DNA from 3 places in the Idiomarina sp. genome. Region 3 is predicted to be linked to each of the others. Evidence: predicted binding sites of a transcription regulator. Region 3 holds the regulator's gene; each other region holds the start of a gene.
What was found. The regulator sigma-54, encoded in region 3, starts transcription at its own class of promoters, with help from an activator protein. The targets are predictions, from matches to a motif close to GTTGGCACGNNNNTNGNNT.

Region 1 (3,280 bases), 1.5 Mb from region 3:
GATGCATTAGCAGTTAGCGCGGTGTCAGTCTCGCGAGTGAAAAAGAATTTCGCCGGGCAGTTCGGCAACTTCTATTTTTGCTAACGGCTGATAGCCGCGTTTAACAAAAAACTCGCGATAGTCCTCGCGTGTAACGTAAACACCGATACCCTGCGATTCATTGTCCTCATGTAATAACGTATCTGCCGCTTTAACTAACAACTGACCTAACCCATGGTGTTGATATTGCGGCGATACCGCAATGAACGCCAGCATATGGTAACGAACATCAGGCATCGCCTGCTGAATACGCCGTTCTTTTTCCAGCACCTGCCGGGTACTTAAAAAACCAGCTGTCATTAGCATCGAGATGCGCCAGTGCCAAAAACGATCAGGACCAAAACTGGCCCCCGGGCGGGTTAGGCAGGCGACACCCAACAAGGTGTCGCCGTCCTTAATACCCACGATTGGCTGACCGCTTTCCCAAAAAGAGGTCAAATCTTCACGGATAGCGGCACGCAAACGTTTATCATAATCAGGCTTTTCTGCCCGAAATATTCGTTTGAATAGTTCGTCATCATGATAGGTTTGATACAAGAGTGACGCAGCAGCTTTAAAGTCTTCTGCAACCAAGTAAACAAGTTCACCTGTGATATTTTGCTCAGCAACGTCTGTCATTCGTACTCTCTTGTATTTTTTAGTTATTTAACCCTCAAGCTAGCGAGATTTTTTGACCTTGTCGAGTGCCAATTCGCCGGTTCCCGTCAATTTATCATCGATGAAAACGATCGGTGTACACTCATCACGTGTCGTCATGCCATCTGCGTGCGTGCGGTGAGTTCTGTAATACAAGACTTGATAGGCTTCACCCTCGTGCTGCCAGCGGTCGCTGAAGTCCGGTGTTCCCATACGTTGTTTTGTTTCTGTAACTGATAATTCCATTGGCAATGACGCTATTTTACTGCGGTTATCGCGCTCATCTTGTTGTCCTTCGTACTGCGCATTACCCTTTTCCCAGTCCGATTCCGTGACGATAACGCAGCCTTGCAACAACAACGAAGCAGCAACCAATGATCCCAGTAAAGGTAGTTTTTTCATTTTTTTCTTTCCTTTTTAACAACAGTTAACGTTTTTATTCACACCGCTTTTGCAAAGCGCGTTCCAACTTGTAACCTGTTGTTTTTAAAACAATTATTAAAATATCGCAAAAATAAGCTGGCTAAGTTATAGCGAAATTCGCAATTATTTAGCCAAATTTACTGGTGTACAGGCCGCTAAAAAGTCATCCAGTTCCGCATAAAGTACTTCGTGTTGTGGCTTACCAATCCATTCCAGTCCAATGACTCCAGTGGCGTTATCAATCGACAATAAAAGGTCGTCGGCCTCATCAGCCAGGCCAATAAATACCGTTTCCGGCTGCTTTAGTTTGCGCTTCATCAAGATATGACCGGTAATATTCTGCAGCAGCCGTTCGGCATCTTCCGGTCCCTGTGCCTGCAATAACGATACACCATGCTGTTCATCATTATGCGTTACTGAAACGGCCAAATCGCCACTGAACCAGCGCCCATAAAAACGTTTTACGTGTTCGTGAAAGGTCAGTTCGAGCGCAGCTTCTAATGGTGAGAAATCCAATGGCGGTTGCTGTTTGACCGGTTGCCACTCAACCACGTCATCGTCTATTACATTTACATAAATGGGGCTTTGCCATTCGCTCACATACTCCGCATGTAACGGGCTGACGTCGCTGACGTAACGCTCGATTAATCGATCCAGGGCCGTGCTCATCTGGTACTCACCTATAAATAGCTTTAAACTACGCGCATTGTATGTGTGGAGTCAGTAAATGCCAAACGATAACCCGTTACAACACTTGAATTTAGGTCAGTCAACCGACTATCCGAGCGCCTACGATGCGGCACAGTTGCGAGCCGTACCGCGCGCGCTTAATCGACAACCCATCGGTATTAATGACAACAACCTGCCCTTCGTGGGCGATGATTTTTGGACCGGCTACGAGTTGTCCTGGTTAAATAACAACGGGTTGCCGCAAGTTGCCGTTGGTTATTTTACAGTTCCCGCTAACAGTCCGAACCTGGTCGAATCTAAATCGTTCAAGCTTTATTTAAATAGTTTTAACGAATCGCGGTTTGCTGACTGGCAGCAGGTTGAAAAACTGATGCGGGAAGATTTAAGTCAATGTGCCGGTGCCCCGGTGGCGGTGGAGTTAAAACCCATTTCAGCCGTTACTCACGCCACTATCGATGATTTACCCGGTGATCTGATCGATGAGCAAGACATTACCATTACGGCTTATGATTACGATCCCGGACTACTGCAGATAACGGGTAACGACCCGACTGAACAACACTTTAAAAGCCATTTACTCAAGTCCAACTGCCTCATCACCAATCAGCCCGATTGGGGTTCAGTCTACATACATGGAGTTGGCCCCGGGTTAGATACCGCCTCTTTGCTGCGCTATCTGATTAGCTTCAGGCGCCACAACGAATTCCACGAACAATGTGTAGAGCGTATTTTTCAGGACTTAACTCGACTCGGCTTTGAAAAGCTCAGCGTTTATGCGCGTTATACGCGGCGGGGAGGACTGGATATTAACCCATTCCGTTCAAACTTTGAAAAGGCGCCAGCCGTCGGGCGACTGGCGCGTCAATAACTAGGTAATCACTAGCCCGTTATGCGTTAGGGTGAGCAATGCCCAACCATTGCAAAAAGCGCGCCTGTTGCTTCGCAGATGGTTCAGCTACCGGCGTGATTTTTGCGCCGGTATGTTGTTCTTCACCAATCACCAGCGTAGCCGTGTGTAATTCATCCCGGCGGAAATAGGTAACTTCAACTTCGCTACCGATTTCGTACTCTGCTAATGCTTCGTCGAAACGACCACCGGCAGCGCGGAAGCCGTCATATGCAACGATGACATCGCCGGGGGTAAAACCTGCATCCCAGGCCGGGCTATTACGCTCGACACGAGTTAACTCGATACCCGCAGCCGCAGCATTACCGCTCCAGCCAACCCATGCCTGTTGCTCATCGGCCGAAGCAAATGTCAGTTCAAGCCCGACTGTTTGCAACATATCGGCAAAAGGCAAATCGCCAATGGGTTGCTCAATGTTCTCTTGCCACCAGGATTGCCATGAATTACCGGTCAAATCGTTCAGAATTTGCAGTACGTCGTCGGCGGTAAAGCCAACCTCGTCAGCGTCGAAGCGCTGATAAAGCTCGTTGTGTACGTCACGGTAGCTGACTTCGCCGTCAGTGGCTTCTATCAATGCCATATCAA
Region 2 (3,280 bases), 1.2 Mb from region 3:
CTGCAAAAGGCCAGTCGGCGTTAGCGCCGACGATAAATGATTCCCGGGTTGCAGCGGATCATTTCGAAGTCGTCGGTTAGACCGGAAATTGATTCTGATGCCCCCAGGAAGAGGTAGCCGCCGGGATTGAGGGATTGCCGGAATTGGGCAATAATTTTCCGCTTAACGTCGGCGGAAAAGTAGATGAGTACGTTGCGGCAAAAAATGATGTCGAATTTGCCGAGTAATGCGTAGCTGTCTAACAGGTTTAAGTGTCGAAATTGAACGAAGCTTTTTACTTCGTTCTTTACTTTCATGGCACCGGGTTTGCTGCCTTCGGTGAAGAATTTCTTTTGCCGTTCGGCCGATAGACCACGGGCTATTGCAAGGCTGTCATACTCTCCTACCGCACATTGGTCTAAGACTTTGTTCGATATATCTGTGGCGGTAATACGAATGCCGCCTTTTAATCCGCCGGGGTTTTTGGCTTTGTATTCCAGATAGGTCATGGCAATAGAGTACGGCTCCTGCCCTGAAGAACAGGCCGATGACCAAATTTTGACAGGTGCCGCATTGTTTTTAAATTCCGGCAGCACTCGGTTAGCCAGGATCTCAAACGGATAGGTGTCACGAAACCACAGTGTCTCATTCGTGGTCATGGCATCGATAACCGTAGCCCGCAGTGCACGCTCGCTGATCTTCATCGACTTCTTCACCAACTCGGACAGCGAGTCGATGTTAAATTTTGCCATTAAGGGGCTAAGGCGACTTTTAACCAGGTACATCTTGTTATCACCGAGCACGATACCGCACTGATGCTCTAAAAACTGACGAAACTCCTGGTACTCTGACTGACTGAGCTCTTTATTGGTCACGTTTTCTCTACTGCGTTGTTTTTATTCTGATTAAGCTTATTCAATATTGACGTCTGCTTCTGCATTAAGCCATTTTTTAACGGCAGTTGCCAGCTCATCGGGGTGGAATTTGGCGATAAAGTCATCGGCGCCCACCTTTTTAACCATAGCTTGGTTAAACACCCCACTCAACGACGTATGCAGAATAACATGAACACCGGCGAGTTTGGGATCGGCTTTGATTTCGGCAGTCAGGGTATAGCCATCCATAACCGGCATTTCTACGTCAGAGACCAGCACCGGCACGTGCGGGTGCACATCGCCATCGACTTCCTGAGCCTTTTCTTTTAACCAGTCCAGCGCTTCTTTGCCGTTCTTTTTGATTTCCATTGGAATATCAAGAGACTGCAATGCACGCTTGATCTGGCCACGCGCCACGGCCGAATCGTCGGTGATCAATATCGTCAAGTTTTCTTTCGCCACGTTAATGGGCTGATTAGCGACTTCTTCGCTGATGTCGGTATTAACCGGGGTGATGTCGGCCAAAATACGCTCGACGTCGATAATTTCGACCAATTCTTTGTCTATTTCGGTGACCGCGGTCAGATAGGCGTCACGGCCTGTGCCTTTTGGCGGCGGCAGGATCTCTTCCCAGTTGATATTGATAATGCGATCAACCCCTCCGACTAAAAAGCCCTGCACCGTGCGGTTATACTCGGCGATGATAATAAAACGGTTTTGAAGGTCGGTAATTTCCGGTCCCCCGGTGGCCATGCTCAAGTCAATAATCGAGATAGCCTGACCACGAATATGGGCAATCCCCCGAACCAAACGATTGCGATGTGGCATAGCCGTTAACTTGGGGCACGGCAGTACTTCGCGCACTTTAAATACGTTAATACCAAAACGCTGTTTGCCGGCCAGTCTAAACAGTAATAATTCCAGCCGATTTTGGCCGACCATCTGTGTGCGTTGGTTTACCGAGTCCAGGATACTCGCCATGTTCACTCCTTTTATCGGAGCAGGCTGACCGCTGGCATGCTCCTTGCTTAAGCTATTGTAACTCGTGGTGCCGTAACGTCAGTGACAAAAACTTGACGTTAATTACATTCTCTATTGTTAAAGAATGTGTCGGCAGAAGACCATTAAACCTTAGTGGAATTACACAATGATAATACGCAATAGCTTATTAATCAGTTTGCTTTTGATCATAGCGCATTCGGGCTCGGTTGCGAATGCAAACGAACGTAAAAGCGATAGTTTAGATCACAAAGCCTTGCAGACGTTGGCGCACGACTTTGTTAAAGCTCAGGTGACTGCGCCCGATAACGGTCGGGTCGAGATTGTGGCGAACAACCTGGATCCGCGTATGGTGGCCAAAAAATGCAGCGAGCAGCCGCAGGTCAGTTTTGCCTCTAATTCAGGGCTCGATAGTTATACCACGGTTGAGATACAGTGTGCTGCACCAACGGCCTGGCGTACCTATGTACCGGTTCGTATTTACCGCTATAAACCGGTGATTACGGCAGCGGTCCCCATGTCACCGGGGCATCTGGTGTCGGAATCTGATTTAACCACGCAAGAGGTGGATATTAATCGTATTCGGTCTAATGTTTTTACCTCAGCAGATACGTTAGTCGGCGCGCGGATCAAAAGACGCGTGCGCTCCGGACAGCCGATTGAAGCCAGCGACACCTGCCTTGTTTGTTCGGGGGAAAAGGTTACAATAGTGGCTAAAAGCAAGGCATTGCAAATAACAGCCAGTGGCAAAGCATTGGCTGACGGCCTGAAAGGCGAGTCGGTGGCGGTGCAAAACACGCGTTCTAACAAGTCGTTAGAAGCGATTGTCACCGGTTTAAACGAAGTGACCGTGCAGTTGTAATATGTCGACGGTCAAAAAAGTAGCAAAAAAGATTAAAGGTTTCTCGCAAAGTGTCGATAAGGGCACGAGAACTTCTATCTAGCGAGGCGAGACAATATGCCAATCAATATCAATAATGCAGGATTAAAAAACACCACGATCGACACCAAGACCAATCGTCAGGTCGATGGCGGTAATAATTCCGGCAACAGCCCGGCACCGGCTAAAAGTGGTGGTGATTCCGTATCGCTGACCTCTGAGGCGCAACAACTTAACGACCTGCAGGAAAAAGCGATGAACAGCAGTGGCATCGACCAGGCGAAGGTTGATCGCATTAAGGCGCAAATTGAAAACGGCTCATATAAGGTTGACGTTGACCGTTTGGCGTCGAAGTTAGCACAGTTCGAAGGCGACCTGTTTGGTTCGCAGATTGACGGCGACGAGTAACCGCTAATTTATGAGCGCTACCGCAACACCTGTTAACGAGCTTCTACAACAGCTGGCAGACTCGCTAGATGCCCTTGCTGCACTGCAACAGCAAGAACTCAAAGCCATTGTAGAACGCCAACACAGCAGCGTTGCGGAT
Region 3 (3,280 bases):
GCTAACCGATAACGTAACAGTAACCCAGGGGTCGCTTGTCATAAAAGCCGACCGCCTTGAAGCGCTGCGTAATAACGAGCAGCAAGCAGATACCTTCATTGCCGAAGGAAACCCTGCAACCTATACCCAGCAACTAGAAGACGGCTCAACTATCAGCGCTCAAGCGCAACGTATTACCTACTATCAGGCGCGCGAAGTGCTTGAACTCGTGGGTGATGCGCAAGTATCCCAGGGTGCCAGCCGCTCTAGTGCGCAGATTATTACCTATGACCTCGCCAAACAAACCTTAAGCGCCAGCGGCGAGGGCTCAGAGAACAACCGGGTAACAACCATTTTTACGCCCACCAAAAAGGACGACAACGACGACCAAAACGGGGGCAATCGCTAACTTATGGCTACGCTTTCGGTTCGTCATTTAGCAAAAAGTTACAAACGTCGGCAAGTGGTTAAAGATGTCAGCCTGGAGGTTAGTCAGGGCCAGATCATCGGCTTGTTGGGCCCTAACGGCGCAGGTAAAACGACCACCTTCTATATGATTGTGGGTTTGGTTAATAGTGATAAAGGCCAGATTTATCTGGATGACACTGACCTAACGCTGTTGCCTATGCACGAGCGAGCACGCCGGGGGATTGGCTATTTGCCACAGGAGTCGTCGATATTCCGCAAACTGTCAGTACGCGACAACCTGATGGCCATTTTAGAAACTCGAAAATCGCTAAGCGCGGTTGAGCGTGAAGAAAAAGTTGATGCGCTACTGGAAGAATTCCACATTGGCCATATCGCCAACAGCCTGGGGATGAGCCTGTCCGGAGGCGAGCGTCGCCGGGTAGAAATTGCACGGGCGCTGGCAGCTGATCCCACCTTTATTTTACTGGATGAACCCTTTGCCGGTGTCGACCCGATTTCAGTCTTAGACATCAAAAAAATTATCGAACATTTAAAAAATCGCGGTATTGGCGTGCTAATTACTGATCACAACGTGCGCGAAACACTCTCGGTTTGTGAACACGCTTACATTGTCAGTCACGGCCAGTTGATTGCCAGTGGTGACGCAGACAGTATATTATCAAACCAACAGGTTAAAGATGTTTACCTCGGCGAACAATTTACGCTGTAAGCCTATTCAGTAACGACTGATGCGAGAGCCGGGAGCCTAACGTATGCGACAAAGTCTTCAGCTAAAAATGGGTCAGCAATTAACCATGACCCCACAGTTACAACAAGCAATTCGCTTGTTGCAATTGTCATCGCTTGATTTGCAGCAGGAGATCCAGGAAGCACTCGATAGCAACCCACTGCTGGACGTCGAATCGGATATCTCAGATGGCGGCGCAGATGGTAAGGCACATAACGCGTCATCACGCGACCGTGACGATAGCCAACAAGAAACCTCCGACGTATTAAAAAAAGACCAGTTGCCTGATGACCTGCCGGTCGACAGCAGCTGGGATGATACCTATACCTCGTCCACGCCAGCATCGATGACCAGCGGTAACGGAAAAAGTTTTGAGGGCGAAATGGACGTGTACCAGGGCGAAACCAGCGAAACACTGCAGGATCATTTACTGTGGCAAATGCAGCTGTCGCACTTCAGCGATGAAGACACCGCCATTGCCGAAGCGATCATCGAATCTATTAATGATAATGGTTATCTCACCTCAAGTATCGACGAGCTAGTTGATGCGGTCGGTCTCGATGAGGTTGGCCAGGAAGAAATCTGTATGGTGCTGAAACGCATACAGCATTTTGATCCCGTGGGCGTTGGCGCGCGCGACGTTGCTGAGTGTTTAACTATACAGTTGCAGCAACTAGTAGAAGAAAGCCCGTTAAGAACACAAACGATAGAGCTCGTTCAGCAACACATGGAATTACTCGGCAACCGTGATTACCGCACGATTATGCGCAAAATGCGCCTGTCTGAGGCAGAGCTAAAAGCTTGTATGCAGTTAATCCAACAGTTACATCCTCACCCCGGCGAACAAGTGGCGCAAAAACCGGTGGAGTACGTTATTCCGGATGTGTCTGTGGTAAAAAAACAAGGCCGCTGGGTGGTCGAATTAAATCCTGACAGCGTACCTAAATTAAAGGTTAATGAAGAATACGCGGCGCTTAGCAAAGCGGCCAAATCCGAGGCTGACTGCAACTACATAAAATCGCATACCCAGGAGGCGCGCTGGTTTATTAAAAGTCTGGAAAGTCGCAACGATACCCTACTTAAAGTTGCAAACTGTATCGTGCAGCGCCAGCAAGGCTTTTTCGAGTACGGCGAAGAGGCTATGAAGCCCATGGTTCTTAACGATGTCGCCGAAGCAGTAGAGATGCATGAGAGTACAATTTCGCGGGTGACGACACAGAAGTATTTGCATAGCCCCCGCGGTGTTTTTGAGTTGAAATATTTTTTCTCCAGTCACGTCAACACAGAGGCAGGAGGTGAGTGTTCAAGTACTGCTATTCGTGCTTTAATTAAGAAGTTAGTGGCGGCAGAAAATCGCGCCAAACCATTGAGTGACAGTAAAATTGCTGAACTCATTGCGGAGCAGGGAATCAAAGTGGCAAGGAGGACCATTGCAAAGTATCGGGAGTCGCTTAACATCGCGTCCTCGAGCCAACGCAAGAGTCTGCTTTAAATCGTGTAGCTATAAGAAGGAAGACGTTATGCAAATAAATTTGACCGGTCATCACATTGATATTACTGACGCACTGCGTGACTATGTAGATACTAAGTTCGCTAAGTTAGAGCGACATTTCGACCACATTAACAATGTGCACGTCATCCTTAAGGTTGAGAAAACGGATCAAATCGCCGAAGCGAATTTGCACGTTAACGGCGGCGAAATTTTTGCCGACGCCAAACACGAAGATATGTATGCGGCAATTGATGGCTTAATTGATAAGCTCGATCGCCAGGTTATTAAACACAAAGAGAAACTCAAAAAGCATTAATCATGCAACTGTCTGAACTATTAAGCCCCGACTGCACCAAGTGTGCAGTCGAGGGTGCCAGCAAAAAGCGTTTACTCGAGGCTATTAGCCAAATTGCGGCCCCCAAATTGGTCGGCATTACTCGCCACGATATTTTCGAAAGCTTGTTGAATCGGGAGCGTTTAGGCAGTACCGGAATTGGGCTGGGTATTGCCATTCCTCACGGTCGGCTTGCCAATGCCACACAACCTGTCGCTGTGTTACTGACGTTAGAAAAACCTATCGAATTTGATGCTATCGACAATCAGCCCGTGGATATTATTTTTGCCTTACTGGTGCCTGAATCAGAGCACGAAAA

Region 1: a site for sigma-54 is predicted at 1,127-1,145, ahead of KZ771_RS05980 (DUF3192 domain-containing protein). Genes of this name have one in related genera too.
Region 2: a site for sigma-54 is predicted at 1,866-1,884, ahead of flgA (flagellar basal body P-ring formation chaperone FlgA). Genes of this name have one in related genera too.

What each region holds. Positions count from the first base shown of each region.
Region 1 covers NZ_CP080268.1:1,205,791-1,209,070, forward strand. Annotated here, with positions in the region: gene KZ771_RS05970 (DUF3301 domain-containing protein) at 1-10, shown strand, start outside; gene KZ771_RS05975 (GNAT family N-acetyltransferase) at 25-657, opposite strand; gene KZ771_RS05980 (DUF3192 domain-containing protein) at 697-1,077, opposite strand; gene KZ771_RS05985 (SecY-interacting protein Syd) at 1,222-1,767, opposite strand; gene queF (NADPH-dependent 7-cyano-7-deazaguanine reductase QueF) at 1,826-2,656, shown strand; gene KZ771_RS05995 (PDZ domain-containing protein) at 2,676-3,280, opposite strand, start outside.
Region 2 covers NZ_CP080268.1:1,547,007-1,550,286, forward strand. Annotated here, with positions in the region: gene KZ771_RS07625 (protein-glutamate O-methyltransferase CheR) at 21-854, opposite strand; gene KZ771_RS07630 (chemotaxis protein CheV) at 891-1,835, opposite strand; gene flgA (flagellar basal body P-ring formation chaperone FlgA) at 2,002-2,715, shown strand; gene flgM (flagellar biosynthesis anti-sigma factor FlgM) at 2,812-3,141, shown strand; gene flgN (flagellar export chaperone FlgN) at 3,152-3,280, shown strand, end outside.
Region 3 covers NZ_CP080268.1:2,704,778-2,708,057, reverse strand. Annotated here, with positions in the region: gene lptA (lipopolysaccharide transport periplasmic protein LptA) at 1-388, shown strand, start outside; gene lptB (LPS export ABC transporter ATP-binding protein) at 392-1,117, shown strand; gene KZ771_RS13090 (RNA polymerase factor sigma-54) at 1,161-2,627, shown strand; gene hpf (ribosome hibernation promoting factor) at 2,656-2,943, shown strand; gene ptsN (PTS IIA-like nitrogen regulatory protein PtsN) at 2,946-3,280, shown strand, end outside.